3 regions of the Megasphaera jansseni genome follow, and region 3 is predicted to be linked to each of the others. Evidence: riboswitches for the same ligand, from Rfam matches in the RefSeq annotation. Region 3 holds a riboswitch; each other region holds the start of a gene.
What was found. A riboswitch is a leader RNA that binds a small molecule or an ion and turns the genes downstream of it on or off. The one in region 3 is predicted to bind ZMP and ZTP.
Positions count from the first base shown of each region.

Region 1: another riboswitch for ZMP and ZTP. It lies ahead of ACE418_RS00980 (phosphoribosylaminoimidazolecarboxamide formyltransferase); the one in region 3 lies ahead of ACE418_RS11355 (L-lactate MFS transporter).
Region 2: another riboswitch for ZMP and ZTP. It lies ahead of ACE418_RS02225 (formate--tetrahydrofolate ligase); the one in region 3 lies ahead of ACE418_RS11355 (L-lactate MFS transporter).

Region 1 covers NZ_JBHYRR010000002.1:39,773-49,768, reverse strand. Annotated here, with positions in the region: gene ACE418_RS01005 (leucyl aminopeptidase) at 1-605, shown strand, start outside; gene ACE418_RS01000 (PHP domain-containing protein) at 595-1,407, shown strand; gene ACE418_RS00995 (Asp23/Gls24 family envelope stress response protein) at 1,426-2,268, shown strand; gene ACE418_RS00990 (hypothetical protein) at 2,265-3,743, opposite strand; gene ACE418_RS00985 (acyl CoA:acetate/3-ketoacid CoA transferase) at 3,989-5,539, shown strand; ZMP/ZTP riboswitch at 5,734-5,811, shown strand; gene ACE418_RS00980 (phosphoribosylaminoimidazolecarboxamide formyltransferase) at 5,866-7,041, shown strand; gene ACE418_RS00975 (molybdopterin-containing oxidoreductase family protein) at 7,244-9,235, shown strand; gene ylxM (YlxM family DNA-binding protein) at 9,418-9,747, shown strand; gene ffh (signal recognition particle protein) at 9,761-9,996, shown strand, end outside.
Region 2 covers NZ_JBHYRR010000003.1:112,012-122,007, reverse strand. Annotated here, with positions in the region: gene ACE418_RS02240 (transketolase) at 1-587, shown strand, start outside; gene ACE418_RS02235 (transketolase family protein) at 587-1,507, shown strand; gene ACE418_RS02230 (phosphohexomutase domain-containing protein) at 1,571-3,079, shown strand; ZMP/ZTP riboswitch at 3,134-3,211, shown strand; gene ACE418_RS02225 (formate--tetrahydrofolate ligase) at 3,259-4,938, shown strand; gene ACE418_RS02220 (cyclodeaminase/cyclohydrolase family protein) at 4,940-5,560, shown strand; gene ACE418_RS02215 (site-2 protease family protein) at 5,853-6,479, shown strand; gene ACE418_RS02210 (hypothetical protein) at 6,493-7,038, shown strand; gene htpX (zinc metalloprotease HtpX) at 7,144-7,998, shown strand; gene ACE418_RS02200 (cobyric acid synthase) at 8,259-9,788, shown strand; gene cbiB (adenosylcobinamide-phosphate synthase CbiB) at 9,785-9,996, shown strand, end outside.
Region 3 covers NZ_JBHYRR010000033.1:4,466-14,461, forward strand. Annotated here, with positions in the region: gene pfkB (1-phosphofructokinase) at 1-510, opposite strand, end outside; gene ACE418_RS11350 (DeoR/GlpR family DNA-binding transcription regulator) at 507-1,238, opposite strand; gene ACE418_RS11355 (L-lactate MFS transporter) at 1,689-2,927, opposite strand; ZMP/ZTP riboswitch at 3,001-3,085, opposite strand; gene ACE418_RS11360 (D-alanyl-D-alanine carboxypeptidase family protein) at 3,137-4,261, opposite strand; gene rsmG (16S rRNA (guanine(527)-N(7))-methyltransferase RsmG) at 4,280-4,990, opposite strand; gene mnmG (tRNA uridine-5-carboxymethylaminomethyl(34) synthesis enzyme MnmG) at 4,977-6,866, opposite strand; gene mnmE (tRNA uridine-5-carboxymethylaminomethyl(34) synthesis GTPase MnmE) at 6,879-8,255, opposite strand; gene jag (RNA-binding cell elongation regulator Jag/EloR) at 8,422-9,219, opposite strand; gene ACE418_RS11385 (YidC/Oxa1 family membrane protein insertase) at 9,216-9,884, opposite strand; gene yidD (membrane protein insertion efficiency factor YidD) at 9,942-9,996, opposite strand, start outside.

The DNA.
Region 1 (9,996 bases), on a different contig from region 3:
TGATGCTTCTCAAATACCCTGTCAACGTCCTGGCCGTCATCCCGCTGGTCGAAAACATCCCGTCCGGCATGGCCTATCACGTCGACGACATCCTGACCATGTATAACGGCAAGACCGTCGAAGTCAAGAATACGGATGCCGAAGGGCGGCTCATCCTGGCCGATGCCCTGACCTATGCCCAGGAAAAGGGGGCGACGCGCCTCATCGATCTGGCGACCTTGACCGGTGCCTGCGTGACGGCCCTGGGGACGGTGCGGACCGGCATGATCGGCAACGACCAGGAATGGATGAACCGCTTCTTCAGCGCCGCGACGGAAGTCCACGAAAAGATATGGCAGCTGCCGGCTGATGAAGAATATGAAAAGCTGTTGGAAAGCGACGTCGCCGATTTGAAGAATGTCGGCGGCCCCGAAGCGGGTGCCATCACGGCAGGCCTCTTCCTCAAGCAGTTCGTCCACGATGGCACGCCGTGGATCCACTTGGACATCGCCGGCCCGGCATTCAATGAAAAAGCCGACGAAACGGGCCTCATCGGGGCGACCGGCGTCGGCATCAAGTCCATTCTTCATTTATTGCAGGGAGGCGTGGCGTCCAATGATCGTTGACTTACACATGCATACGAATTGTTCTGATGGTGTATATACACCGGAACAGCTGACCCAGATGGCCGTCGCTGCCGGGCTCAGCGTCATGGCCATTTCCGACCACGATACGGTAGCGGCCTATAACGGCAGCCATCGCTTCGCTCCTGGCATCCGCGTCATCCCGGCCATTGAAATCAGCTCGGAATGTGATGGCGAAGACGTCCATATCCTGGGATACGGCATCGATACCCAGAACCAGGGATTGCAGGACTACTGCGCGCAGTTTAAGGAACGGCGTTTCAACAGGGCCCTGGAAATCGTCGACCGCTGCCGCAGCTTAGGCTATGATATCGACCGCAGCGGCATCGAAGCGACGCTGCGCCAGGGCGGGACCGTCGGCCGGCCTCATATTGCCCGTCTGCTCGTGGCCAAAGGTTATTTCCCGGACGTCAAGACCGTCTTCGATAAACTGCTCTATCGCGGCGGTCCGGCTTACGTCCCCTATCACCGCCGCAGCATCGACGACTGCGCAGCCCTCATCCGCCAGGCCGGTGGTACGGCCATACTGGCTCATCCGGGCCTGCTCAAGCGGACGCTGGGCCAGGTACTGGCTCATGACTTTGACGGCGTCGAAGTCTATCATCCCAAGAACCGCGGCCGCTATGACGAATTCCTGGAACTGGCCCGGCAGCGTCACTGGTACGTCAGCGGCGGCTCGGATTTCCATGGCACGACAGGCCGTTTCCCGGAAAAGGTCGGCGTCTTTACGGTCGATGCCAAGGCGGTAAAGGCCCTATTGGATCATGTTGAGGAAAAGGCTTAGGAAAAGCAGGTGAGACGCATGGAAGTTTTTGGCTTTATTGGCGCCAGCGGCACCGGCAAGAGCCACCACGCCCTGGTCGTCGCCTATGACCACGATATCCAGGCCATCATCGACGATGGCCTGCTCATCGACCACAACCGCATCGTCGCCGGCCGGTCGGCTAAGGAAGAGACGAACCGCTTGAAAGCCGTGCGACGGGCTATTTTCAACAAGCCTGAAGATGCAGCGGCCATGCGGGCGGCGCTGGAAAAGATCCATCCCGATAAATTGCTCATCCTGGGCACGTCGAAGCACATGATCCACCGCATCTGCGAGTCCCTGCAGCTGCCGGAAGCATCGCAGTTCATCCGCATCGAAGACGTGTCGTGCCCGTCGGAAATCGCCAAGGCCCGGGCCATCCGCATCAAAGAGGGCAAGCACATCATCCCCGTGCCGACGATGGAACTGAAGCCCCATTTCCAGGGCTACCTCCTGGACCCGATCCGGTCCTTCTTTTACGGTCGCAACGGCAAGAAGATATCGCCCTTTGAACGGTCCGTCGTCCGGCCCGTCTTCAGCTATTATGGGAAATTGACCTTTTCCAACGATGTCCTGGAAGCGCTGGTGCGCCATGCCCTGAAAAAGAGTCCGGGCGTCACCAAGGTCAACCGCCTGCGGGTGGCCATCAATTACAACTCGACGCGCAATGGCCTGGCCATCATCCTGTCCCTGACCATTGCCTACGGCCAGCACATCAAGAAGCTCATGAGCCACATCCGCCGGGATATCCAGCAGGAAGTGGAATACACGACGGGCATGTCCGTGGAAATCCTCAAGATCACCGTCCGCAGCATTTCCCAGCCGGAAAAGCCGGACAACTAGGCGTCGCCGTTCTCTTCGGTCAGGACCGTCATGAGCGGCGTGATGAGGCCCCGCAGGGCTTCGACATTTTCGGCCGAAAACCCTTTGTAATGGGGCGACCGGCTCAATCCGTCGAAGAACTCGTGCATGCAGGAAATGAGCTGGGAATTGTTGAGCAGGTAGATGGGCTTGGTCTGGGGGAGGATATGATGAGTATTCTTCTTGAAGAAGGCCGATGTATAATTGCCGTAAAAGGCGAGATTGGAAAAATTCGTATAACTGCTTTCTCCCGATGCCGGGAGGAGGATCCCGTAAGTAATGGCCGAGTTCTGCTTCATCTTTTCGACGATGAGGTTGAGCTGGGCCTTTCTTTCGTCTGGCGTCATCTGATAGTTCATGTCGGTCAGGTAGAAACAGCCCGTTTCCAGATAGCGGATGATGGAATTCTTGGGCATGATGATCTTCATGCGCCCCTGCTCGATGATACGGTACCAGATGTACTGGATGCGCCGGACCCATTCCTTGGTGGCATTGGGATATTTCCCTTCGTCGATGAGCTGGCACAATGACGTATAGACCTCGTCGGGGAGGAGGAATTCCAGGCCGTTGGTCAGGAAGAAGAGGTAGTTGTTGGACGTAAAGAAAATGTCGCGGTAGCCGAATTTTTCCATGCCCAGGGACTGGCGGGGCTCCATGAGGACGGGCTGGACCATCATGTAGGCGCAGCACTTCTTGTAGATCTCCCGGACCTGGACCGGGTCGGTAATGGTCAGGCACATGTCGATGTAGTCGTCGCCGTCGACGTAATAGAGGTAGGCAAAAGCGTCTTTGAGGACGATGATGTTGCGGTACGATTCATGGTCGATTTCATGCATCGTGAAGTTATAGGTCAACAAGTGGTCCAGGCATTGATAGAGGCTGCTGGCGGCCTGGGGCATATGGTCGGCGAAGACATCCATTTTCAGGCCTAAGTGGACATCGCAGGACCAGCGGTCGTTGTGACATTCTTCCAGGAGCTGCCAGATGCCGTTCTGGTCGAGGACGTGGAACTGGCCGGTCATGACCAGCATCCCCTGGGACTGGAGGCCTTCCAGGTATTGGTGGAGCAGCTGGCGCAGGGCCGTGTGGCAGTCGGCGCGGCCGGCGTAGAAATGGATGGCCTGATCGCGGCTTTCGCTTTTCCCCGTCTTGGCCTGGGCCTGGCGGTAGGCCCGGCTTAGCAGGTCGTAGAGGTGGAAAGCCAGGTCCTGGCCATCGTCGGCAAAGGAGAAGATGCGCTTCAGGTCGGCTTCCTGGTGCTGTTTCTGGGCGATGCCAGCAAAGAAGCGGGCCATGTCCTCGTGGATGCGGTCGGCATGGCGCGAAGCCGGCAGACGGGCGCCGTTGACCCATTTGCTGATATAGGACATGTCATAGTCGATGGCCTGGGATAAGGTCGTATATTTTGTTTCCGTATATTGCAGCAGCTGCTTGAGGACTTCTGCATAAGGATTCATAAGTAAGACTCCTTCGATTGTAAAATTGAATACGTATATATTCCTTATATTCATTATATAGCCTGGATGGGACACCTTCAAGGAAAGACCTTGTCACGTTTGTCATCTCCAGGCAACTTTTTCATTTTCTGTCACGGCTTTGTGCGTATTTTTCAAGGACAAAAGGGGTTATACTAAAGCCAGAAGATGAGAAGAAAAAGAGCTCATCAAAGTCAAGCAAGGAAATCTATAAGGAGGGAGTCATCATGGCAAAACTGATTACAGCAGAAAATGCAGCATCGCTTATTAAAGATCGTTCGACTATCGCCGTTTGTGGTTTTGCACAGTGTGCATTGCCGGAAGAAGTATTGCAGGCCCTGGAAGACCGCTTTACCAAGACAGGATATCCGCAGCAGCTGACACTGGTCCATACGGCCGGCATCGGTGACGGTGTGAGCAAAGGTGCCAGCCATTTCGCCCATGAAGGCATGCTGAAACGGGTCATTGCCGGTCATTACAACCTGGCTCCCAAACTGGGGAAACTGGTCATGGACAACAAGGTCGAAGGCTACAACCTGCCGCAGGGTACGATGGCTCAGTGGTTCCGCAGCATCGCCGGCCGCAAACCGGGGCTCTTCACCCGCGTCGGTCTCAATACTTTCGTCGATCCCCGTATCGAAGGCGGGAAACTGAACAGCATCACGAAGGAAGACCTGGTCGAAGTCAAGGAACTGGATGGCGAAGAATACCTGTGGTACAAACCGTTCCCGATTGATGTCGCTATCGTCCACGGGACCTGCGCCGACTTGAACGGCAACGTATCGACGGATAACGAAGAAGTCCGTATGGAACTCCTGCCCATGGCCCTGGCAGCCAAAGCCAGCGGCGGCATGGTCATCGTCCAGGTCGAAACACTGGCTGAAAACCGGACGATTCCGCCGAAACACGTCGTCCTGCCGGGCATCGACGTCGACTATATCGTCTTGTCCAAGGTCCGCCAGGTCCAGAACCCGGCCTATACCGGTGAAATGCGTATGCCTCTGTCCCAGATTCCGCCGATGGAACTCAATGCCCGCAAGGTCATCGCCCGCCGGGCTGCGATGGAACTCGTGCCCAATGCCGTCGTCAACCTGGGTATCGGGATCCCGGAAGGCGTCTCCAGCGTAGCCAATGAAGAAGGTATCGGCGACCAGCTGACCCTGACCGTCGAAGCCGGGCCGATCGGCGGTGTACCGGCCAGTGGCGCCGACTTTGGCGGTTCGGCTAACGCCGATGCCATCGTCGACCATCCGTACCAGTTCGACTTTTACGACGGCGGCGGCCTGGATATGGCTTTCCTGGGCATGGCAGAATGTAACACCAAAGGCGACGTCAACGTCAGCAAGTTCAAAGACCGCATCGCCGGCTGCGGCGGTTTCATCAACATCACCCAGAACACGCATAAAGTCGTCTTCTGCGGCACTTTCACGGCCAAAGGCCTGCGCGAAGAAATCCGGGATGGCAAACTGGTCATCACTCATGAAGGCGCTGTCCAGAAGTTCATCGATAAGGTCGGCCAGATCACCTTCAGTGCTGAATATGCCCACAAACACAATCAGCAGGTCATGTTCATCACCGAACGCTGCGTCTTTGTCCTCACCGATAAGGGCTTAGTCCTCACGGAAATCGCACCGGGCGTAGATCTGCAGAAGGACATCCTCAATCAGATGGAATTCGTACCGCATATCGCCGAAGACCTGAAGACCATGGACGAACGCCTCTTCCGCGATGAACCCATGGGCCTGGCCCAGGACATCTTTGAACAACAGGCAGGATAGTGGCTCGTGGCACTGTAGGGGGCGCACGTGGGCGCCCCGTTCGGAATTTGGATGTTTCTCCCAGTAAACCGAATGGGAAATGGAAATCACATCATCCTGTAGGGGCGCCCCACGTGGCGCCCCTACAGAAAAAGGGACCGTCCGAAGGGCGGCCCTTTTTCTTGACATCTCCCGTCTGCGGACGGTATAATAAATCTGAAACATGTGACTGACGGAAGTGGAGTTACCACGGGGAGCATGATTCATACGAGCCGACCGTCTGGGCGAAACGTTCCAGAAGTGTCGGTATTTTTTTATTTTTGCTTAACTATTCAGGAGGAATCACCATGAAAGAACTGCAATTAAAATACGGCTGCAATCCCAACCAGTCGTCGGCCCGGGTTTATATGAAAGATGGCAGCGACCTGCCCTTTACGGTCCTCAACGGCCGCCCCGGTTATATTAATTTGCTCGACGCCTTCAACAGCTATCAGCTGGTCAAAGAATTGAAAGAAGCCACAGGCCTTCCGGCAGCGGCTTCCTTCAAGCACGTCAGCCCGGCTGGGGCCGCCGTCGCTACGGACATGAGTGATACCCTGAAAAAGATATACTGGGTCGATGACCTGAAATTATCGCCCCTGGCTTCGGCCTATGCCTGTGCCCGCGGTGCCGACCGCATGAGCTCGTACGGCGATTTCGTCGCCCTGTCTGACGTCTGCGATGTCGAAACGGCAACGCTCCTCAAACGGGAAGTCTCGGACGGCGTCATCGCTCCGGGCTACAGTGACGAAGCCCTGGCTATTTTAAAGACCAAGAAGAAGGGGAACTACTGCGTCCTCCAGATCAACCCGGACTACAAGCCGCGCCTCGTCGAATCGAAAGAAGTCTATGGCGTCACCTTTGAACAGGAACGCAACGAAGCCAAAATCACGACGGACCTCTTCAAGAATATCCCGACGAAGAACAAAAATATCCCGGCAGCGGCCCAGCGCGATCTGATGATTGCCCTCATTACCTTGAAATATACCCAGTCCAACTCGGTCTGCTACGTCAAAGACGGCATGACCATCGGCGTCGGCGCAGGCCAGCAGTCCCGCGTCCACTGCACGCGCCTGGCCGGCAACAAGGCCGATATCTGGTGGCTCCGCCAGAATCCGAAGGTCCTGAACCTGCCCTTCCGCGACGATGTCCGCCGCCCGAACCGCGACAACGCCATCGATGTCTATATCTCCGATGACGATGAAGACGTCCTGGCTGACGGCATCTGGCAGGACTTGTTCACAGAAAAACCGGAACCGCTCACACGGGAAGAAAAGAAAGCCTGGATTACCCAGCTCCACGGCGTAGCCCTGGGCAGTGATGCCTTCTTCCCCTTTGGCGACAACATCGAACGGGCCCATCGCAGCGGCGTCGACTACATCGCCCAGGCCGGCGGCTCCATCCGCGACGACAACGTCATCGAAACGTGCGATAAATACAACATCGCCATGGCCATGACCAGCCTGCGCCTGTTCCATCACTAAGCGCTTCCCTTGGGAAGAAAAAGGAAATCGTACATATCCCAGAGCGGGCGCCCCACGTGGCGCCCCTACAAGAAAAGGCGCTGTCGCACGAAGGGTTATGCCATCTGCTAACTGCTAACTGCTAACCCCTAACTGCTAACTGCTTAAAAGGAGCTGTCGCGATGCGACAGCTCCTTTTTTCCACGAAACAAGAGGTGATACCATGAAAACCTACACATCTGTCTGCCCTTATGACTGTCCCGATGCCTGCGGGCTCGTCGTGTCTGTTGAGGACGGCCGCGTCGTATCCGTCGCCGGCGACGCCTCCCATCCTTTTACACGCGGGACGCTGTGCCCGAAGATGGCCCATTATGAACGGACTGTCCATTCGCCGCGCCGCCTGACGACGCCGCTGAAGCGGACCGGCCCCAAGGGGAGCGGCCAGTTTACGCCCATTTCCTGGGAACAGGCGTTGTCTGACATCGCCAAGGAATGGAAAGCCATCATCGCTGACACCGGTGCCGAAGCTATCCTGCCTTATTCCTATGCCGGTACCATGGGCATCATCCAGCACGACGCCCTGCACGGGTTCTTTTACCGTCTGGGCGCTTCTGAACTGGACCGGACCATCTGCGCTCTGGCCAAGGGGCGGGGCTTCAAGGCTGTCATGGGAAGTACCATGCCGACGGCGCCGCAGGAAGCGCAGGACAGCGACTGCATCTTCCTCTGGAGCATCCACATGCTGGCTACGAATATCCACTTCCGCCACGATGTCGAAGCGGCCCGGGCCAAAGGGGCTGTCGTCTGGTGCATCGATACGTATCGCCATAAGACGGCCGACCTGGCCGACCACTTCATCGCCGTCCGCCCCGGTACGGACGGCGCCCTGGCCCTGGGCATGATGCACGTCCTCGACCGCGACGGCCTGGCTGATGAAGCCTTCTTGGCCCGGAACGTCGTCGGCTGGGATGCCTTGAAGAAAACGGTCCTGTCCAAGTATACGCCAGCAGAAACGCAGCGCATCACCGGTGTGCCGGCAGCGGCTGTCGTCGGACTGGCCCATGCTTATGGCCGGGCCCGGGCGCCTTTTATCCGCCTCGGCAGCGGCCAGTCCCGCTACCGCAACGGCGCCATGACGACGCGCCTCATTACCTGCCTGCCGGCCGTCGTCGGCGCCTGGGGAAAGCAGGGGGCAGGCCTCTTGACTTCGGCGTCGGCGTCGAAAGCCTATGATAAAGAAATCGTCACCCATTCCGCCTGGAAGCAGCCGGGCCGGCGCGTTGTCAACATGTGCTGTATCGGCCAGGCCCTGACGGAAGACGACCGCATCCGCAGCCTCTTTGTCTATTCGTCCAATCCGGCCTGTACGGCGCCGGATCAGAACCAGGTCCTGAAAGGCCTCAGGCGGGACGATTTATTCACCGTCGTCCACGAACGCTTTATGACCGACACAGCCCGTTATGCCGACATCATCCTGCCGGCGACGACCTCCCTGGAGCACGACGACGCCTATTATTCTTATGGAAATTATACGATCCAGTGCGGCTATGCTGCCATCCCGCCCGTCGGCCAGAGCCGCTCCAACTGGCGTGTCGCCTGTGACCTGGCCCATGCCATGGGCATACGGGACGCCTTCTATGACCAGTCGGAACGGGACCTCGTCGAAGCCCTGGCAGTGTCGACGACTAAGTGGCCGTTGCCCGTCGACCAGGAGCGCCTCCGTCAGGGCCTGCCGACGCCGCTGCCCATGCCGGCGGATTACCAGACCCGGTTCGGGACGCCGTCGGGGAAAATCGAAATCTACAATGCGGCCTTGACGCCGGCCCTGCCGGACTATCTGCCCCTTACAGCAGACGACGGCCCCCTGGCCTTGGTCAACGGGCCGGATATGCGCATCCTCGATTCGTCCTTTAACGAACGGGATGAACTGACGGCATCCCACACCATGGACCTCTTCGTCCATCCTGATGATGCGGCCCGCTACAGCCTGTGCGACGGCCAGACCGTGACCTTGGCCAATGAACGGGGCCGGGCCGATTTCACCGTCGTCATTTCCGACCGGACCGTGCCGGGCCAGGTCGTCAGCGAAGGCGTCTGGTGGCGGGAACGCGTCAAAGGGCAGGGGGCTTCCATCAATGTCCTCACATCCCAGCGCCTGACCGATGAAGGCGCCGGCAGCACCTTCTACGACGTCCGCGTATCCATCGTACCGTAATAGTTGGTAGTTTGCAGTTTGTAGTTTTTAGCAAACGGGACGAAATTTAAAGCATCCACGAGGCACGGCCTGCGGGCCGCCCTTTGGGCGGCCCCTACGAACTCTGACAAGTAAAAATACTTGACAGACGTGGCGGTTTCCGTTATAATACCAAAGTACGCTGTTTGAAAGGCGGTGAAGCCATGCTTGAAGATGTAGTCCGCAAGGGACGGCTCCTCGATTTATACGGGCCTTTGCTTACGGAGAAACAACGGCGCTGCATGGAAATGTATTTCGACATGGACCTGTCCCTGAGCGAAATCGGGGAGGAACTGAACATTTCCCGCCAAGGTGCCTATGATATGCTCAAGCGCGCTTCCCATTCACTGGAAAGTTACGAACAGCGCCTTCATCTGCTGGCCCGCTATGATGCGGTCCGGGATAAGATTGATGAAGTAGAGCGGCTTCTCGACCGGGAAGGACCGCAAACCCTTGAAAGAGCGAAACAGCTTTTGCATGAAATAGAGTTATAGAAGGAGGCCCCTTATGCCATTTGAAAGTCTGTCCGAACGATTCCAGGCGGCATTTAAAAAACTCCGCGGCAAAGGGAAGCTTTCTGAAGAGGATGTCAGCGAAGCGCTGAAAGAGATGCGCCGCGCCCTTCTGGAAGCGGACGTCAACTTTGCCGTCACCAAAGATTTCATCAAGAAAGTCAAAGAGAAGGCCGTCGGCGAAGAAGTCTTCGGCAGCCTCAATGCGTCACAGACGGTCATCAAGATCGT
Region 2 (9,996 bases), on a different contig from region 3:
CTGAACGGGGCTTTTTCCCGGAAGATGAATTGTGGCACCTGCGCCAGTGCGGGGCTATGCTCCAGGGCAATCCCGATATGAATACGACGCCAGGCATCGACATGACGACGGGATCCCTGGGACAGGGCTTGTCGGCGGCCAATGGCATGGCGATGACAGCCAAATTGGACGGGGCAGACTGGCGGGTCTATGTCATTGCTGGCGACGGTGAAATCGAAGAGGGTCAGATCTGGGAAGCGGCCATGTCGGCAGCCCAGTACAAGCTGGATAACCTGACCTTGTTCATCGACCACAACGGATTGCAGATCGACGGATCCAATGAAGATGTCATGGACGTCATGCCCATTGCCGACAAGTTCCGGGCCTTCCGCTGGCATGTCCTGGAAATCGACGGACACGATTACGACGCCATCCGCACTGCATTGCAGCAGGCCCGGGCCGTGAAAGGGAAGCCGACGGCCATCATCGCCCAGACCATCAAGGGCAAAGGCGTATCGTTCATGGAAAATGCCGTGTCCTGGCATGGCAAGGCGCCGACGAAAGAAGAATGTGAACGGGCGTTACGTGAATTAGGGGGCGAAGACTGATGGCTATGGCAACACGCGATGCCTACGGGCATCTCTTAGAAACGGAATTGTATAAAAATCCGAAGATTGTCGTCCTCGATGCGGATTTAGGCTCGTCGACGCGGTCGATGGCTTTTCAGAAAGTGGCACCAGAACGCTATTTCGACATGGGCATTTCTGAACAGGATATGATGGGTACAGCGGCTGGCTTTGCGGCCTGCGGCAAGATTCCCCTGGCCAGTACCTTTGCTGTCTTTGGCACGGGCCGGGCTTTTGAACAGATTCGAAACTCCATCTGCCTGCCGCGGCTCAACGTCAAAATCTGTGCCACCCATGCCGGTCTCAGCGTCGGTGAAGACGGAGCGACGCACCAGTCCGTCGAAGACATGGCCATCATGCGCAGCCTGCCGAATATGACCGTCGTCTGTCCGGCCGATGGCGCCGAAACGGAAGCCGTCATCCGGGCTGCCGTCGCCCATGATGGTCCGGTTTACGTGCGCATGGGCCGGGCCAAGGTCGGCGATGTCTACCAGGGCAGCTGTCCTTTCCAGTGGGGGAAGGGGACGGTCCTGCGCGACGGCTGTGATGCCGCCGTCATCGCCACGGGGCTCATGGTCCAGGAAGCACTGAAAGCAGCCGACATCCTGGCCGACCGGGGCCGTCAGGTCATGGTCATCGACATGGCCGCCATCAAGCCTCTCGACGAAGAACTGGTCGTCGCTGCGGCCAAGAAGACGGGCTTCGTCGTTACAGCCGAAGAACACAGCGTCATCGGCGGCCTGGGCGGCGCCGTTGCGGAAACCTTGTCGCGCCGCTGTCCGACCCGCCAGGCTTACGTCGGCATCGGCGACTGTTTTGGTGAATCCGGCAAGGCCGCAGACCTCCTGAAAAAATATGGCCTGACGGCAGAAGCCATTGTCGACGCTTGCCTTTTGGCCTGATTTTCAGTATGATAAGAAGCGGCGGACGCTGTGCGCCAAATTGAAGAAAGGAAACACCCATACATGATAACTACAGAAGCGATGATGAAATTACAGAATGGCAGTGATGTCCGCGGCGTTGCCGTTGCCGGCGTCCCCGGTGAAGACGTCACCTTAGTCCCGGAAGCGGTCAACCGCATTGCCGCTGGATTTGCCAAGTTTTTAGCCAAGAAGCTGCATAAACAGACGAGTGACCTGCGCATTGCCGTCGGCCACGATTCCCGCGTGTCAGCGGGCATGATGAAAGACGCTGTCTTCGGCGGGCTCCTCGGCCAGGGCGTCCACGTCACGGACTGCGGCCTGGCTTCGACACCGGCCATGTTCATGTCCATTATTTTTGAAGATACCCACATGGATGGCTCCATCATGATTACGGCCAGCCATCTGCCGTATAACCGCAATGGCCTGAAATTCTTTACCGTCGACGGCGGCCTGGAAAAGAGCGAAGTCAAAGAAGTATTGACCCTGGCTTCGGGCCTGTCGGCCATGGCCGTATCGTCGGCAGCGATTGCCTCGCTGGACCTGATTGACCTTTACGCCCTGCACCTGCGCCGCAAAATCTGCGCCGGTCTCTGCTCCGGCATGTACGACCGTCCTCTGGAAGGGATGCATATCGTCGTCGATGCCGGCAACGGCAGCGGCGGTTTCTTTGCCACCAAAGTCCTGGCTGAACTCGGCGCCGATACGACGGGCAGTCAGTTCCTGGAACCGGATGGCATGTTCCCGAACCACATCCCCAATCCGGAAAATGCCGACGCCATGGCCTCTATCCGCAAGGCCGTCCTCGATAACCAAGCCGACCTGGGCCTCATCTTCGACACGGACGTAGACCGCATGAGCGCTGTCCTGCCCGATGGGGAAGAAATCAACCGCAACGCCCTCATCGCCATGATGGCTGCTATCCTGGCTCCGGATTATCCGGGCAGTACCATCGTCACTGATTCGGTCACATCCGATGAACTGACGACGTTCCTCCAGGATGAACTCCACCTGGTCCATCACCGTTATATGCGGGGCTATAAAAATGTCATCGATGAATGTATCCGCCTCAACCAGGCTGGTACGGTCTCGCCGCTGGCCATCGAAACATCCGGGCACGGCGCCTTGAGTGAAAACTACTACCTCGACGATGGGGCATATCTGGCCGTCAAACTGCTCATCGCTGCGACGAAAGCCAAGAAGGAAGGCAAACAGCTCGGCGACCTCATTGCCAAACTGGGCCATCCCGCTGAAGGCGTCGAATTCCGCCTGAAGATTACCGGCACGGATGATGTCCAGGCTTATGGTGCCGACGTGCTCAAGCAGTTCGAAGAACGGGCGGCTCAAGCGGGCATCACTATCGCCAAACCGTCTTATGAAGGCGTGCGTCTCGTATTCCCCAACGGCTGGGCCCTGCTGCGCATGTCTCTTCACGACCCCAACATGCCGCTGAACATCGAAAGCAAAGAAAAAGGCGGCTGCCAGCAGATTGCCGTCCAGGTGAAAGGCCTGCTCACCGGTTTTGAACACCTCGATACTTGCGTGATCCAGTAAGACATCCTACAAAAAGAACCCTTGACCGAAGGGTTCTTTTTTTGTATAATGAAGCCATAATCATGTGACTGACGGAAGTGGAGTTACCACGGGGAGCATGATTTCTTGAAGCCGACCGTCTGGGCAACCTTCCAGCGGAGCGGCCTTTTTTTATGCAAAGAACAGGAGTGACAACTACTATGGCAAAGGTATTGAGCGATATCGAAATTGCACAGCAGACGAAATTAGAACCGATTACGGCCATTGCGAAACAAGTCGGCCTCACCGATGATGACTTGGAACTCTACGGAAAATATAAAGCGAAGATTTCTTTTGACGCCATCAAGCGCCTCGCGAAGAATGAAGACGGGAAACTGGTCCTGGTCACGGCTATCACGCCGACACCGGCTGGTGAAGGCAAGACCTTGACGACTATCGGCCTGGCCCAGGCCCTGAACTACATGGGCCATAAGGCCGTCGTCGCCTTGCGCGAACCGTCCCTGGGTCCGGTCTTCGGCATCAAAGGCGGTGCTGCTGGCGGCGGCTATTCCCAGGTCCTTCCCATGGAAGATATCAACCTGCACTTCACCGGTGATATGCACGCCATTACGGCAGCCAACAACCTGCTGGCCGCAGCTATCGACAACCACGTCCATCAGGGCAATGCCCTGCGCATCGACGTACGCCGCATCATCTGGAAGCGCGTCATGGACATGAACGACCGGGCCCTGCGCAATATCGTCGTCGGCATGGGCGGTAAAGTCTGCGGTTTCCCGCGGGAAGACCACTTCATGATTACCGTCGCTTCGGAAATCATGGCCGCTCTCTGCCTGGCCAGCGACCTCATGGACCTCAAGAAACGCATGGGCGACATCACCGTGGCCTATGACTTGGACGGCAATCTGGTCACGGCTCGCCAGCTCGGCGTCGAAGGCGCCATGGCCATCCTCATGAAAGATGCCATCAAGCCGAACCTGGTCCAGACCCTCGAACACACACCGGCCCTGGTCCATGGCGGTCCTTTCGCCAACATCGCCCACGGCTGCAACTCCGTCGTCGCTACCAAACTGGCCATGAAGATGGGGGACATCGCCGTTACGGAAGCCGGTTTCGGTGCCGACCTGGGTGCTGAAAAGTTCATGGACATCAAATGCCGTTTTGCCGGCATCAAGCCGGATGCTGTCGTCATCGTTGCGACTGTCCGTGCCCTGAAGATGCATGGCGGCGTCGACAAGAAGAACTTGCAGGAAGAAAATGTCGAAGCCTTGAAGAAGGGCTTTGCCAACTTGGCTAAACACATCGAAAATATGCGTCTCTTCGACGTACCCGTCGTCGTAGGCATCAATAAATTCATCAGCGATACGGATGAAGAAATCGCCACACTGCGCAAACTCTGCGAAGATTACGGCGTCGAAGTCGCCCTCAACAACTGCTGGGCCGAAGGCGGCAAAGGCGGCGTCGAAATGGGCGAAAAGGTCCTGAAACTGCTGCAGCAGCCGAAGACCCCGTACAAACCCCTCTATGACGTCAACGCCTCGATTCCTGAAAAAATGGAAACCATCGTCAAGAAAGTCTACGGCGGCGACGGCGTCATCTTTGAAAGCAATGCCCAGAAACAGATTAAAGAACTGGAAGCCTTTGGCCTCGACAAAATGCCGATTTGCGTGGCCAAGACGCAGTACTCCCTGTCGGATAACCCGGCGCTCCTGGGAGCCCCGAAAGGCTTCAAGGTCACGGTCAAGGACGTCCGCGTCTGCACCGGTGCCGGCTTCATCGTCTGCCAGACGAGCAATATCATGACTATGCCGGGTCTGCCGAAAGTGCCGGCTGCCAACCGCATGGATATCGACGAAAACGGCGTCATTACGGGATTGTTCTAAGATGGATTTTACACAATTCCAATCCATGCCCCTCGACGGGCTCCTGGAAGTCACGGCTTCTAAGGAACCCGTTCCCGGCGGCGGCGGCATCGCCGCTATGACCGCTGCTTCGGCAGCAGCGCTTGTAGAAATGGTCGCCAACCTGACCATCGGCAAGAAGGGCTATGATGAAATCGAGAAACTTATGGTGTCCATCCGCGACAAGGCTCACGGTCTGCGCCAGCGCTACCTCGACGGTATCGCTGAAGACGCAGCGGCTTTCGATGGCGTCATCCGCGCCGTCCGCCTGCCCAAGGATATGCCGGACCGGACGGCTAAGGTCCAGCAGGCCTTCAAGGATGCGGCCCTATCGCCTTTTGAACTGGGCAAGGACATTTTCGTCCTCCTCCAGCTGGCGGAACAAGTCGTCCGCTATGGCAACGCCTGGGTCATCACTGACGGCGTCATTGCTACCATGAACGCCAGAGCAGCTATGCGCTCGGCCTTCTACAGCGTCCGCATCAACCTGAAATCCATCAAGGATGAAGCCTTCGTGACGAACACGATTAATGAAATCCGGGAAATCGAAGAAAAAGCGGCGATCGTCGAACAAAACGTAGAATATGAATACCGGAAGCGGTGAAAAAAGCTTGTCGCATGTGCGACAAGCTTTTTTTGTGGCTAGTAGCTAGTGGCTAGTGGTTAGCAGATGGCTTTAAATTTAAAGATTTTCTCTGCAAACTACAAACTCTGTGCTACAAACTATAAAGTAAACGGGGCATCACATGATGGCAGAAACCTTCGTGCGACAGCCTCTTTTTTTGCAGTCAGCGGCCAACCCCTAACCCCTAACCCCTAGCCCCTAGCCACGAGCCACATCTTGTTATCTTTCTCGGGATACCGTATAATAGAAATATTAACGAAAGGAGAATTTTATGTTTGATTTTAATATACTTTCTATTATTGCCGGGATTCCCGGCCTGCTCATCGCCCTGGTCATTCATGAATATGCCCACGCCCAAATGGCAGACTGGATGGGTGATGATACACCGCGCCTGATGGGGCGGCTGACGTTGAATCCGGTAGCCCATATCGACCCGGTAGGTTTGATTATGCTGCTGGTCGCCCAGTTCGGCTGGGCCAAGCCGGTCACGATACAAGTCGGCAATTTCCGGAATTGGCGGAAAGGGGAGATATGCGTGGCCCTGGCCGGGCCGGTGTCCAATCTGATCACGGCCTTCATCACCCTGGTCATCGAAGTCGTCTTTGTCAAGCTCCATCTCTTTACGACGACGGCCCTGCCCATGGTCTTGCATCTCATCGTCTTGTACAATGTCAACTTTGCCATCTTCAACATGATTCCCCTGCCGCCGCTGGATGGCTCACGGGTCCTCATGTGCTTTTTGCCGACGTCGTGGAATTATAAGTTGGCCAGTCTCGAACGCTACAGCTTCCTCATTCTCATCGCCCTGATGATGACGCCTTTTTTCACGTATATCCTTATTCCCTTGCAGCGGCTGGTCTTCGCCTTGTTCAGCTTGATTTTGACACCGTTCCTATAAAGGAGGAATTCTTATGACCTGTAAAAAAATAATGGCAGCGGCTTTGTTGTGGGCAGCTTTGACGGTTCCGGCCGGTGCTTTTGACTACAACCAGTCTGTCGATGAAATCGCGGAAAGCCCGCTTACGGCGTATCAGACAGTCTATCTCGGCATGCCGCGGGCCGATTTCGATGCTAATTTCTCTATCCTGCCTGACTGGACCTTCTATGGAAGCACCGTATCCTTCACGGAACGGGCAGAACGGACGTCTGTCGTCAAGAACGTATCCGTCACGGAAGGCATCGAAATCTTTTCTGCCGATACGTCGGCCAAGGGAAAGGTCCTGGCTTTCGACAATTACTTCAAGACGACTGATAAGGCGACGGCCAAGAGCATTTATTCCCGCCTGGTAGCGACGATTTATTCCAATATGGAAAATTTCCCAGTCAAACAGAGCGATAAAGAAGTCGAATGGACCCAGGATGACGTGTCGATTACCGTCGCCTTTGACGGCCAGAAAGATGCGAAAGGGCAATATATCGTCTATATCCGGCGCTACAACAACAAAATATTGAAGTAACCCTTTTATTGACAACCATATTGACAACGAACATAAGACCGTATATAATGTGAGTGTAACGAATTTTACCTTTTGACTTTTAGCTTCTTGATAGGAGTTGATTTTATGAATCGCGTCAAAACCGTATTTCTCATGACGGCCCTGGCGGGCATCCTCATGGCCATCGGCGGCCTCATCGGCGGCCGCAGCGGCGTCATGGTCATGTTCCTCATCGCTACGGCGATGAACTTCTTTTCCTACTGGTTCAGTGATACCATGGTCCTGAAAGCCTATCGGGCACAGGAAGTTGGCGAAGACCACTATCTGTACCGCATCGTCGCCGACCTGGCCCAGCGGGCGGATCTGCCCATGCCCCGGGTCTACATCATCCCGACGGAAGTGCCGAATGCCTTTGCTACCGGCCGCAGTCCGTCTCATGCAGCCGTTGCTGCGACGGCAGGGATCCTGGACCTTCTCGACGAAGATGAAATCCGCGGTGTCCTGGCCCACGAAATGAGTCATGTCCTGCACCGGGATATCCTCATCAGCACCATCGTGGCCTGCTTTGCCAGCGCCATCGGTATGATTGCCAACATCGCCCAGTGGGCTGCCATCTTCGGCGGCGGCCGCGATGACGACGGCGACGGCAATCCCATAGCCCTCTTGGTTACGGCTATCGTAGCTCCGCTGGCTGCGTCTGTCATCCAGCTCGGCATTTCCCGGACACGGGAATATATGGCCGATGAAGAAGGGGGACGTATGATCGACGATCCCATCGCCCTGGCCAGAGCCTTGGCGAAAATCGATAACTACGCTCATCACTATGCGCTGCCCGGTGCGACCAAGGCGACGGCTCACATGTGCATCATCAATCCCTTCGCCGGTGCCGGCAGTGCCATCGCGAACCTCTTCAGTACCCATCCGCCGACAGAAAAACGCATCGAACGCCTGGAAGAACTGGATAAAGAATTACATGGTTAATGATTTACTGTAGGGGCTGTCGCACGAAGGTTTCTGTCATCATGTGATGCCCCGTTTACTTTATAGTTTGTAGCACAGAGTTTGTAGTTTTCAGAGAAAAGCTTTAAATTTAAACCCATCCGCTAACAACTAACAACTAGCCACTAACAACTTGAAAGGAGCTGTCGCGATGCGACAGCTCCTTTTTCTATTGCATTTTCCGTCAGACAAGATATAATAAAACCATTGCAATAGAATGTAATCGTGAGGAGGAAGGCTGGTTGGCAGAATATATCATGCTGCAGGGGACGAGTTCCCATGTCGGCAAGAGCATCATTACGACGGCTTTATGCCGCATTTTCTTACAAGATGGGAAACGGGTCGTACCTTTCAAGGCACAGAATATGGCCTTGAATTCCTATGTCACTGCTGATGGCCGGGAAATGGGACGGGCCCAGGTCGCCCAGGCCGAAGCTGCCGGTCTGCTGCCTATGGTGGCCATGAATCCCGTCTTGTTGAAGCCTACAGGCAATGCCTGCTCGCAGGTCATTATCGATGGCCGGCCTGTAGGTAATATGTCGGCCCGGGAGTATCATAAAGGCTATGCGCTCCAGGCCTTCGACGCCGTCAAACGGGCCCTGGGAGAACTGGATAAGGCTTACGATACGCTGGTCATCGAAGGGGCGGGCAGTCCGGCAGAAATCAACCTGAAAGACCACGATATCGTCAACATGCGCGTTGCCAAATACCTCGGCGCGCCGGTACTCTTAGTAGCTGATATCGACCGCGGCGGTTCGCTGGCTGCCTTAGTCGGTACGCTGGAACTGCTCGACCCGGACGAACGGGACCTGGTCAAAGGCCTGGTCATCAATAAATTCCGCGGCGACGTATCGCTGTTCACGCCGGCCATCGACTTTTTAGAAAAAAAGACAGGCAAACCCGTCCTGGGCGTCGTGCCCTATGTCGATGACTTGGGCATCGATGAAGAAGATTCCGTATCCCTCGATGACAGGGAACAGCGCCCGGATGGCGATAAGGTATCCATTGCCGTCGTCCAGGTACCTAAGATTTCTAACTTTACCGATTTCGACAGCCTGGCCCGGGAAGACGACGTCGCCTTGTACTATGCCCGCCATCCCCGCGACCTGGCCGGGGCCGATGCCGTCATCCTGCCGGGCAGCAAGAATACGACAGAAGATCTGTGTTTTCTCCTGGAACAGGGATGGGGCCGGGCTTTACAGTCTTTCATCGGCCAAGGAAAGGCTGTCATCGGTATTTGTGGCGGCTATCAGATGATGGGTGATGCCATCTGTGACCCGGAAAAGACGGAATCTGATTTGGGCCGTGTCGAAGGGCTGCATCTCCTGGGCGTGACGACGACGTTCGTTTCCCGGAAACTGACCTCTCAAATTAGTGCCGATTGCCGGAACCTGCCTTTCTTAGGCCATCTTTTGTCTGTCCCCAATCTGACCGGCTATGAGATCCACATGGGCCGGACCGAACGGGATGGCAGCGATACGTATCCTTTCGTCGTCACCAGCCGTTCCGGAGAGCCCTGTGAGAGCCTGGCCGGTGCTGCCAGGAAGGATGGTCTGGCCTGGGGAACTTATATCCACGGCATTTTTGATAATGACGGATTCCGCCGCCAGTTCCTCAACGCCCTGCGGATCCGCAAGGGTTGGCAGCCACTGCCGGTGACGCTGCACTATCGGCAGGAAAAAGAAGAGAAATACGACCGCCTGGCCCGGATTGTCCGGGAGTCTCTGGACATGAAACGCCTGCGGCAGATTATGGAAGAAGGAATACAATGATTACTGTACTCACCGCTTTTATCGTAGATTTCATCATCGGCGATCCCCATACGAAACTGCATCCCGTCGCCCTTATCGGACGCTGGATCAGCTTGCTCGAGCGGCTGTTTTATAATGAGAAATCGACGAAATGGGAACATTTTATCTTAGGCGGGCTGACGGTCGTCATTACCTTGTTGTTTGTCTACAACGTCACCCTGGTCCTGGT
Region 3 (9,996 bases):
ATTCTTCAACAGGTCGCCGGTAGCATCGACGACGACGCGGATGTCGCGGTCCTGGAGGCGTCTGAGGATCTGTTCGTAAATATCATCGGGGATATCGTTGGGGATACTGCCAGCCAGGACCAGGGTGTCACCGGCTTTGAGGGTATCGATCTGAGCCAGCAGGGCTTGCAGCTTTTCTTCGGGGATATGCGGTCCCATGCCGTTGACAGCCGTTTCATCATCGGCGCTGACTTTGAGGTTGATACGCGAGCAGCCTTCATCGAGGACGATGAAATCCGTATCGCCGCCGTTGGCTTTGGCCAGACGTTCAATTTCCCGGCCCGTAAAACCGGCGATGAAGCCGAGCATCTTAGAAGGGATATGAAGGTTTCCCAGGACCAGGGACACGTTGATGCCTTTGCCGCCGGGATAGATCATTTCCTGTTCCGCCCGGTTGATGTCACCGGCCGTAAAGGTCTTCATGTGGACGACATAGTCTAACGATGGATTGAACGTAACTGTATAAATCACAGGATATGCACCTCCGTAATCTGCTGATACGGCCGATAATCGATGTGTTCTTCATCTTTGGCCGTAATCAGGGTAACCATTGATAAGTCTGCAAATGTAATGTGCGAAGATAAACCGAATTTGCTGGAATCGGCCAGGACGAAGCGGTCCAGGCACTGGCCTACGGCAGCGCGCTTACAGACAGCTTCTTCGTCATCCGGCGTCGTACAGCCGGAATGGGGAGCGATCCCATTGGCTCCAAAAAATCCCTTGGTGAAATGATAGCGGCCAATCATATCCCGCATATCACTGCCGACAATGGCTTCCGTATCGCCTTTGACCCGTCCGGGCAGGATGTAGACGCGGCTGCCGCTGCGCCCCAGTTTCTGGGCCAGCGGAATGCTGTTGGTCACGAAAGTCGCTTCGGAACCGGCCAGGAAATCGGCCATCTGTTCCGTCGTCGAACCGGCGTCGAGATAGACGAAATCATCTTTCTTGATCAGGCTGGCCGCATACTGGGCAATGCGGCGCTTCTCGCTCATATGAATGGAATACTTGTCCTGTAAATTTTCCATATCCGCTTCATATGAAGAATCGTCGCGCAGCGTCGTAGCACCGCCATGGACGCGGCGCAGGCGGCCTTCCCGGTCCAGCGTAAGTAAATCCCGGCGGACCGTCGATTCGGAAATGTTCAGAAAACTCACTAAGTCCTGAACCGAAACGGCCCCACTCGTATTGACAAGACGCATGATTTTTTCATGTCTTTCCTCTGTCAACATCGTATCACTTCCCTTTATCCTCCTTTGGCCACATTATACCGTTATGTTCAATCATTTTCAATCAATTTCAATCATTATAATTAAAAAGCAATCATTTTCATTCATCTATGCATCCAACTCATTAAGTGATTTTATTCACATATGTAAAGGGGGTGTCGCAAGCGCGACACCCCCTTTAAGTGGTTAGTGGCTAGCCGTTAGTGGTTAGCAGATGGCTTTAAATTTAAAATTCTCTATGCAAACTATAAACTCCGTACTACAAACCACAAAAAAAGGACGGCACATGATGGCAGAAACCTTCGTGAGACAGCCCCGCAGGCCGCCCAAGGCTCCCTTTATAGGGGAGCTGGCCGCCGAAGGCGGTCTGAGAGGTTAAAGAGCGTCCCCTACGACGAACGACCTACGACCTACGATGAACGATCATCCCCGTGCTTCTGCGACGCAGGCGATGCCGTGGCGGGTGCGGTATTTGAGGAAGAGCATCAGGGCCAGGGCGACAGTGAAGGCGCCGACGAAGAAGTACAGGGTAACGGCATAACTATTGGTATTTTCTTTGATGAGCGACAGGACCAGGGGACCGGCGACGCCGGCAGCGCCCCAGGCCGTGAGGATGCGGCCATGGATGGCACTGAGGTATTTCGTGCCGAAGAGGTCGCTGAGATAGGCCGGCATGCACGAGAAGCCGCCGCCATAGCAGGAAATGATGAGCAGGACCAGGACCTGGAAACTAAAGGCGCTGGTAACGCGGGCCAGCTGCCAGAAGGCCAGGATTTCGATGGCAAAAAAGAGGACATACGTAGCCGAACGGCCGATGTAATCGGATATGGTCGCCCAGGCAATGCGGCCGGCGCCGTTCATGAGGCCGATGATACCGACCATGGAAGCTGCCGCCATCGGCGACATGCCGACGACATCCTGGGCCATCGGCGAAGCAACGGACAACAGGGCGATGCCGCAGGTGATGTTGGTGAAGAAGAGCCACCAGATGGCGTAGAACTGCCAGGTCTTCATGGCCCGGCGGACGGTGAACTGCGGCTGGGCGTCGGCGTATTCGACAGAAGATGCTTTTTCCGCCTTGACCGGGACGTCTCCGGCTGCAGGCGGAGCCAGGTAGAGCGACGATGCCGTCATGACGACCATATAGACACAGCCGAGGATGATGAAGTTAGCCACCAAGCCAAAGTGCTGGACCAGCAGCTGCATGGCCGGACCGGCAATGAGACTGGCAAAGCCAAAGCCCATAATAGCCAGGCCCGTCGCAAAGCCCCGGTTTTCCGGGAACCATTTGACCAGTGTCGACACCGGTGTGATATAACCCGTCCCCAGGCCGACGCCGCCGATGACGCCGTAGAAAGAGTAGAGCATGGGCAGGCTGTGGGCATAGAGAGCCGCAGCCGTACCGAACATGGCAGTGACGAAGCAGGTCATGGATAAGAGGCCGGACTTGCGGGGACCGATTTTCTGGACAAAACTGCCCAAAAATCCTGCCGACAAGCCGAGGAAGAGGATGGCCAGGGAAAAGGTCCACGTCGTTTCCTTGAGGGTGAATCCCATGGATTCCATGATGGGCTTGGTGAGGACGCTCCAGGCGTAGACACTGCCGATACAGAGGTGGAGCCCCATAGCAGATAGGGCGATGAGCCAGCGATTTCGTTTCATTAGACAACACTCCTTGTGAGGAGCCAGGCTGGCGAAAAAAAATACCGGCCGCCTGACTCAAGAATATGTAGCATACTCTTGCCCAGACGGTCGGCATGAAAAGCTCCGTACAGTTCACGTGGTTATTCCACTTGATTCCGTCAGTCCTGTACGAATCTGCTGATGCACTTAATTATACGGACAGGGCCGGCGATTGTCAATATCCATTTTTAGGCAGCCAGCGAAAAGGGAACGTAAGTCTTGCTGGAGACAGCCGGCTTACTGGCCTCAGCCGTATTGGCTTTGGCAGCGGCTTTCGCTGTGGTTTTGGCAGTCGTCGTCTTTACGGCTGTAGCCGTTTTGGCAGAGGCTTTGGCCGTTGCCGTAGAAGCGGCAGCCGTAGCTGCATCCTGCTTCTGCTTTGCTGCCAGTTCGGCTGCCTGGGCCTGTTTTTCCTTGATATCCGACAAGGTCTGGCCTGCCGGTGCCTGGCGCAGAATATAGACGTTTTCTGCCGGTTCTACCGGTTTCAGGACGGAAAAACCATAGCTCATCAATTTCTGGGCATCGCCGAAGCGGTCATCCGAATTCATGATGGAGGCGATGACCGTCCGGCCATCCTGAGTAGCCGAAGCGACCAGGCAGGGGCCGCCGGCATTGGTCGTGCCGGTCTTGATGCCATTGGCACCGGGAAAGCCGCTGGTCAGGAAGTAGTTCGTCGTCGTGCAGTGCTTGGACCCGCCGTTGATATAGGGCATGTCGTATTCACTGTGGCTGACCATATCGCGGAATTCCGGCATTTTCATGCCATAGGCCGCGATGACGGCCATATCGCGGGCCGTCGAATAGTGATTGCTGTCCGGCAGGCCATGGGGATTGGCAAAGTGGGTATTCGTGCAGCCCAGGGCGGCGGCTTTTTCATTCATCTTGGCAACAAAATCAGCCTGGGTCGGCGTAACCGTTTCTGCCACGGCAATGGCCGCATCACAGCCGGATACGGTCATCATACCCGTCAGGGCATGGCGCAGGGTGATCTGATCGCCAGGATCGATTCCCAGGACAGACGCGTCGCTTTCGATGTTGTAGACGTCGCTGGTAATGTTGAGGGGCTGGTCCATTTTGCCCTGGGCCTTGCCTAATTCGACGCCGAGGAGACCGGTCATGATTTTCGTCGTACTGCCCGGATAAGCCCGGTCATCGGCATTTTTGGCATAGAGCGTGTCCCCCGTATCGGCATCCATGACATAGGCGGCATGAGCGCTGATTTCAGGCGGCTGTGGCGTATCGGCAAAGACGGCAGCCGACACGGTCAGACAGGCGGCTGCAGCCAGACATAAGATTTTTTTCAAAGACATGGCGTACACTTCTTTCTCTTATAAGGGATTTTTCGCAGCCATCTTAGGCTTGCGGGGATATTTCTTCGGGCTGTCCTTCACTTTCTCGATGTAGAGGACGGCGCGGACGTCATCGAGCCCTGGCAGGCGGACAGGCCGGACTTCGGCGACTTTGCCGCCCAGGATCTGCAGGGCCTTTTCGCCTTCAGCCAGTTCTTCTTCATACTGGGCCCCTTTGAGGGAAATGAAATAACCCCCGATCTTCACATAAGGCAGAGCCCATTCGGCCAGGATATTCAGGCGGGCGACGGCCCGGCTGGTGACGATGTCGAAAGCGCTGCGGTATTCCGGCTTATGAGCCATCTCTTCCGCCCTTCCATGGAGGAACGACGCCGTCAGACCTAACTCGCGGACCGTATTTTCCAGGAAAGTCAGGCGCTTTTGCAGGGAATCGAAGAAAGTCACTTTCAGGTCTGGCCGGTAGATGAGCAAAGGCAGGCCGGGAAAACCGGCACCCGTCCCCAGATCGAGGACAGAAGCTCCGTCTTTGAAATAAGCCGGGTCGTAACAGGACAGGCTGTCGGCCATGTGCTTGATGGCAACGCCTTTCGGGTCGGTAATCGCCGTCAGGTTCATGACCTTGTTCGTTTCTACCAGCCTTTCATTAAAAGTGCAGAACTGGCCAAGCTGGTTGTCCGACACGCTGAGGTCCATGGCCTTCAGGGCCTGTTCTAATTCACTGCGAAACATGATTTTTTTCCTCCCGGCTGTGCTGTTCCAGTACGATGAGCAGGGCCGTGATATCGGCCGGTGAAACGCCGGAAATACGGCTGGCCTGGCCTAAGGACAAGGGCCGGATTTCATCGAGTTTCTGCCGGGCTTCGGCCGACAGGGTGTCGATATCGGCATAGACGATATCAGCGGGCATCTTCTTCTGTTCCAGGCGGTTCATCTTTTCGACCTGTTCCATCTGACGGCTGATATAGCCTTCGTATTTGATCATGATTTCGATTTCTTCTTCTACATCAGCGGCCAGTTCCGGCAGGTCGAAGACCGTCCGCAAGGCCTCGTAGTCGACATCGTTGCGGCGCAGGAGGTCGTAGGCCGTGATGGCCGTATGGATGGGCGCTGTGCCCAGGCGTTCCAGTTTTTCCAGATTGGCCTTGGACGGCGTGACGGAAATGGCCTGGAGGGCGGCGATGCCCTGTTCGATGGCCTTTTTCTTGGCCGTGAAGCGGTCATACCGTTCCTGCGTGACCAGGCCCAGGTCATAGCCCTTCTGGGTCAGGCGCAGGTCGGCATTGTCCTGACGCAGGATGAGCCGGTATTCGCTGCGGCTGGTCATGATACGGTACGGTTCATTCGTGCCCTTGGTGACCAGGTCATCGATGAGGACGCCGATATAGGCTTCAGAACGGGTCAGGATGAACGGCTCCTTCCCCTGGATCTTCAAGGCCGCGTTGATGCCGGCCATGAGACCCTGGGCGGCCGCTTCTTCGTAACCGCTGGTCCCGTTGGCCTGGCCGGCTGAAAAGAGACCGGAAATCTTCTTCGTTTCCAGCCACGGCGTGAGCTGCGTCGGATCCAGGCAGTCGTATTCGATGGCATAGCCTGGCCGCATGATCTTGACATCTTCCAGCCCCGGGATGGTGCGCAGGAAGGCATACTGGACGTCAGCCGGCATACTGGTACTCATGCCCTGGACGTACATTTCTTCCGTCGATTCGCCTTCCGGTTCGATGAAGAGCTGGTGCCGCTTCTTATCGGCAAAGCGGACGATTTTCGATTCGATGGACGGGCAGTAGCGCGGCCCGATGCCGGTGATGATGCCGTTACACATCGGCGCCCGGTCGAGATTGTCGCGGATGATCTTATGCGTTTCTTCATTGGTAAAGGTCAACCAGCAGCATTCTTTATTGCGGTCTTTCCGTTCCGACAGGAAGGAAAAGGCATGGCCGTCTTTGTCGCCTTCCTGTTTGGCCATTTCATCGGTCCGCAGAGTGCGGCGGTCGACGCGGGCCGGCGTACCGGTCTTGAAGCGCATGAGTTTGAGGCCGGCCTTGATGAGCGACCCGGACAAGTCTTCCGCCGACCGCTGGCCGATAGGTCCGCCTGAATACGTGCAGGTACCGATGATGATTTTCCCTTTAAGATAAGTCCCCGTCGCCAGGATGACGCACTTGGCTTTATAGACTTCGTCCAGCTCCGTCTTGACGCCGGTGACGGCGCCGTCTTCGACGAGGAGGTCCGTGATCATGAGCTGCTTGACGTCGAGGTGGTCCTGGTTTTCCAGGGTCTTGGTCATGGCCATCTGGTACATCTTCTTGTCGGACTGGGCCCGGAGGGAATAGACAGCCGGCCCTTTGCCGGTATTGAGCATGCGCATCTGGAGGCATGTCTTATCCGTATTGATGCCCATTTCGCCGCCGAGGGCGTCGATTTCCCGGACGAGATGGCTCTTCCCCGGTCCGCCGACAGCGGGATTGCAGGGCATGAGGGCAATATTATCTAAGTTCAGCGTCGCCATCAGGGTCTTGGCGCCCAGGCGGGCACTGGCCAGGGCTGCTTCACAGCCGGCATGGCCGGCACCGATGACGATGACATCGTATGTATCGACTACAAACATGGTTCCACCTCTTTATTTACCTAAACAGAATCGGCTGAAAATTTCTTCGACCATATCGTCGTGGACGGTATCGCCGGTAATCGAGCCCAAAAGCTCCCAGGCTTCGCGCAGGTCAACGACGGCACAGTCGACGGGCATGCCGGCTTCGATGGAATCGAGGGCCCGCTGCAGGGCTTCCCGGCTCTGGCGCACCAGTTCGATGTGGCGCGTGTTGGTGAGCAGGGCACTGTCTGCCGTATCGGCATGGGACAAGGCCAGGGATAACAATTTATCTTTCAAGGCATCCAGGCCGTCGCCTGTCCCGGCCGACAAGGAGAGGACGGGATGACCATACCCTTCCAGGTCTTTTTCCGTAATGACGGGCACGAGGTCCGTCTTGTTGAGGATGACCAGGACATTCTTGTCCTTCGTGTCTTCCAGGATGGCTCTGTCTTCATCAGACAAGGGCCGGGAGCAGTCGATGACGACCAGGATGATATCGGCTTTATCCATGTAGGCTTTGGCCTTGGTAACGCCGATTTTTTCGACCGTATCGTCCGTTTCCCGGATGCCTGCCGTATCGACGAGGCAGACCGGAACGCCTTTGAGGGAAATCCATTCTTCCAGGACGTCCCGCGTCGTCCCCGGCACGTCGGTGACGATAGCCCGGTCTTCCTGGAGCAGACGGTTGAGCAGGCTCGACTTGCCAGCGTTCGGCGTACCGGCAATGGCGGCCATGACGCCGTCGCGGATGATGCGGCCGTCGTGAGAAGCCTCCAGCATATCGTCCAGGGCCGTCAGCTGTTTGCGGATGGCTCCGGCTACATCGGGAACGGTAATATCTTCCAGATCTTCTTCCGGATAGTCGATCATGACTTCCAGACGGGTAATGAAGTCCGTCAAATCATGGCGCATGGCACCGATGACCTTAGACAACCGCCCTTCAAGCTGATTGACGGCACTGGTCAGGCCCTGGCGGCTCTTGGCCTGGATGACATCCATGACGGCTTCGGCCTGGGCCAGATCGATGCGGCCATTGACGAAGGCCCGCTGTGTAAATTCTCCGGGATTGGCCATGCGGGCCCCGTGAGACAAGACCAGGCCGAGTATTTCTTCTAATGCCTTGCGGCCGCCGTGGCACTGGATTTCCAGTACGTCTTCCGCCGTATAGGAGTGCGGCCCCTTCATAATGAGCATGAGCACTTCATCGACAGGACGGCCGTCATCGGCGACGACGAGGCCATGCTGGATGGAACGGTCCCGGCGCTGGGCCAGGGGCTTTCCCGAAGGGCTGCGGAAAATGGCATCGCCTACGTCATAGGCGTGGCTGCCGCTGATACGGATGACGCCGATGCCGCTTTCCCCCAGCGGGGTAGCAATGGCAGCAATCGTATCGGTCGTATCGTACATATAGCAATACTCCTTTCATAGCCTAAAAACTACAAAGTTAATACTCGAAAAGGCTTGTCGCACGACGACAAGCCCTTTAAAGTTGTTAGTGGCTAGCAGTTAGTTGTTAGCGGATGGCTTTAAATTTGAAGGTTTTCTCTGCAAACTACAAACTCTGTATTACAAACTATTCTTGATAATAGATGACGACGTGGCGGTATGGATCCTGGCCTTCGCTTTCCGTGCGGACCTGCGGGTCGTTCTGCAAGGTCACATGGATGATTTTGCGTTCATAACCGTTCATCGGTTCCAGGACGACGCGGTCGCCGTTCTTCTTGACGCGGTTCGCCAGACGGATAGCCAGCTGTTTCAGCGTTTCTTCCCGGCGATGGCGGTAATTTTCGACATCGAGCATGATGAAATGGCGCGTCGTTTCGCCCTGATTCGTCGTCAGGTTAGTCAGGTACTGGAGGGCATCCAGTGTCTGGCCATGCTTGCCGATGAGGATGCCCAGGTTCTTGCCGTGCAAGTGGAGCAGGACTTTATCGGACTTGATCATCTTTTCGATGACGACGTCGATGCCCATGTTCTTGAGCACTTCCTGGAGAAAGGCCTTGGCCTTGGCGGCCGCTTCTTCGGCCGTAAAATCATCGGCCTTTTCTGCTTCAGCCGGTTCTGATTCTACCTTAGGAGCCGCTTCTTCAGCTGCATCAACGGCTGCATCAACGGCTTCAGCAGCCGGTTCAGCCGCTGCCGGAGATACCGTTTCCTCTTCCGCCGGCTGGCTTTCCAGGGTCGGGACCGTCGGCACGCCTTCTTTTTCCGTAATGCGCACTTTGGCCGGCTTGCTGCCGAATCCGAAGAAACCGCTTTTCGGTTCTTCCAATACTTCGATATCGACTTCGTCTTTCATTCTGCCGAGACGGACCAGACCGGAGCGGACGGCATCTTCGATCGTTTTTCCTGTAGTTTCGATGGTACTCATGCTTCTGATCGTGCTCCTTTTTTCTTGAGGTGGGTCATGAGGAACTGCTGTGCCCACTGGAATACGTTAGAAACAACCCAGTAAATGACCAGGCCGCTGGGGAAATTCAAGCTGATCCAGCCGATGAACAACGGCATGACGATCTTCATGATTTTCTGCTGTTTAGCCTGTGCGTCCGAAGCCGCTACCTGCGTACCGGACATCTGGTTCTGGATGAAGTAAGTCGAAACAGCCGACAGCACCGGCATGATATATGTGGGGTCCGGCTGGCCCAGGCTGGGAAGCCATAAGAAACTTTCAAAGGCCGGGTCATAGGGATATTCCCGAAGAGCATAGAAAATGGCGATGAGGAATGGCATCTGAATGAGGATCGGCAGGCAGCCCGACAAGGGGTTGACGCCCATTTCCCGATACAGTTTGGTCATTTCTTCCTGCATCTTTTTCTGATTGCCCTTATATTTCTTCTGTAATTCTTTAATCTTAGGCTGCAAAGTCTGCATGCCTTCCATGGAACGGATCTGTTTGGCCGTAAGCGGAGCCAGAACCAGTTTAATGATCAAGGTAAGCATGATAATGGCAACGCCATAGCTCGGATAGCCTACATTCTGGGTAAATGCATAACAGTAATTCATGAATGTCGTCATAATACCGCTGAGGACATCCATTATTCCACTGAAAAAGCCCAATACGCTCAACTCCTGTTCAGTTGTAAAAATAGGGATCTACGGTACCGGATCATATCCGCCTTTGTGAAAGGGATGGCATTTTAAAATGCGC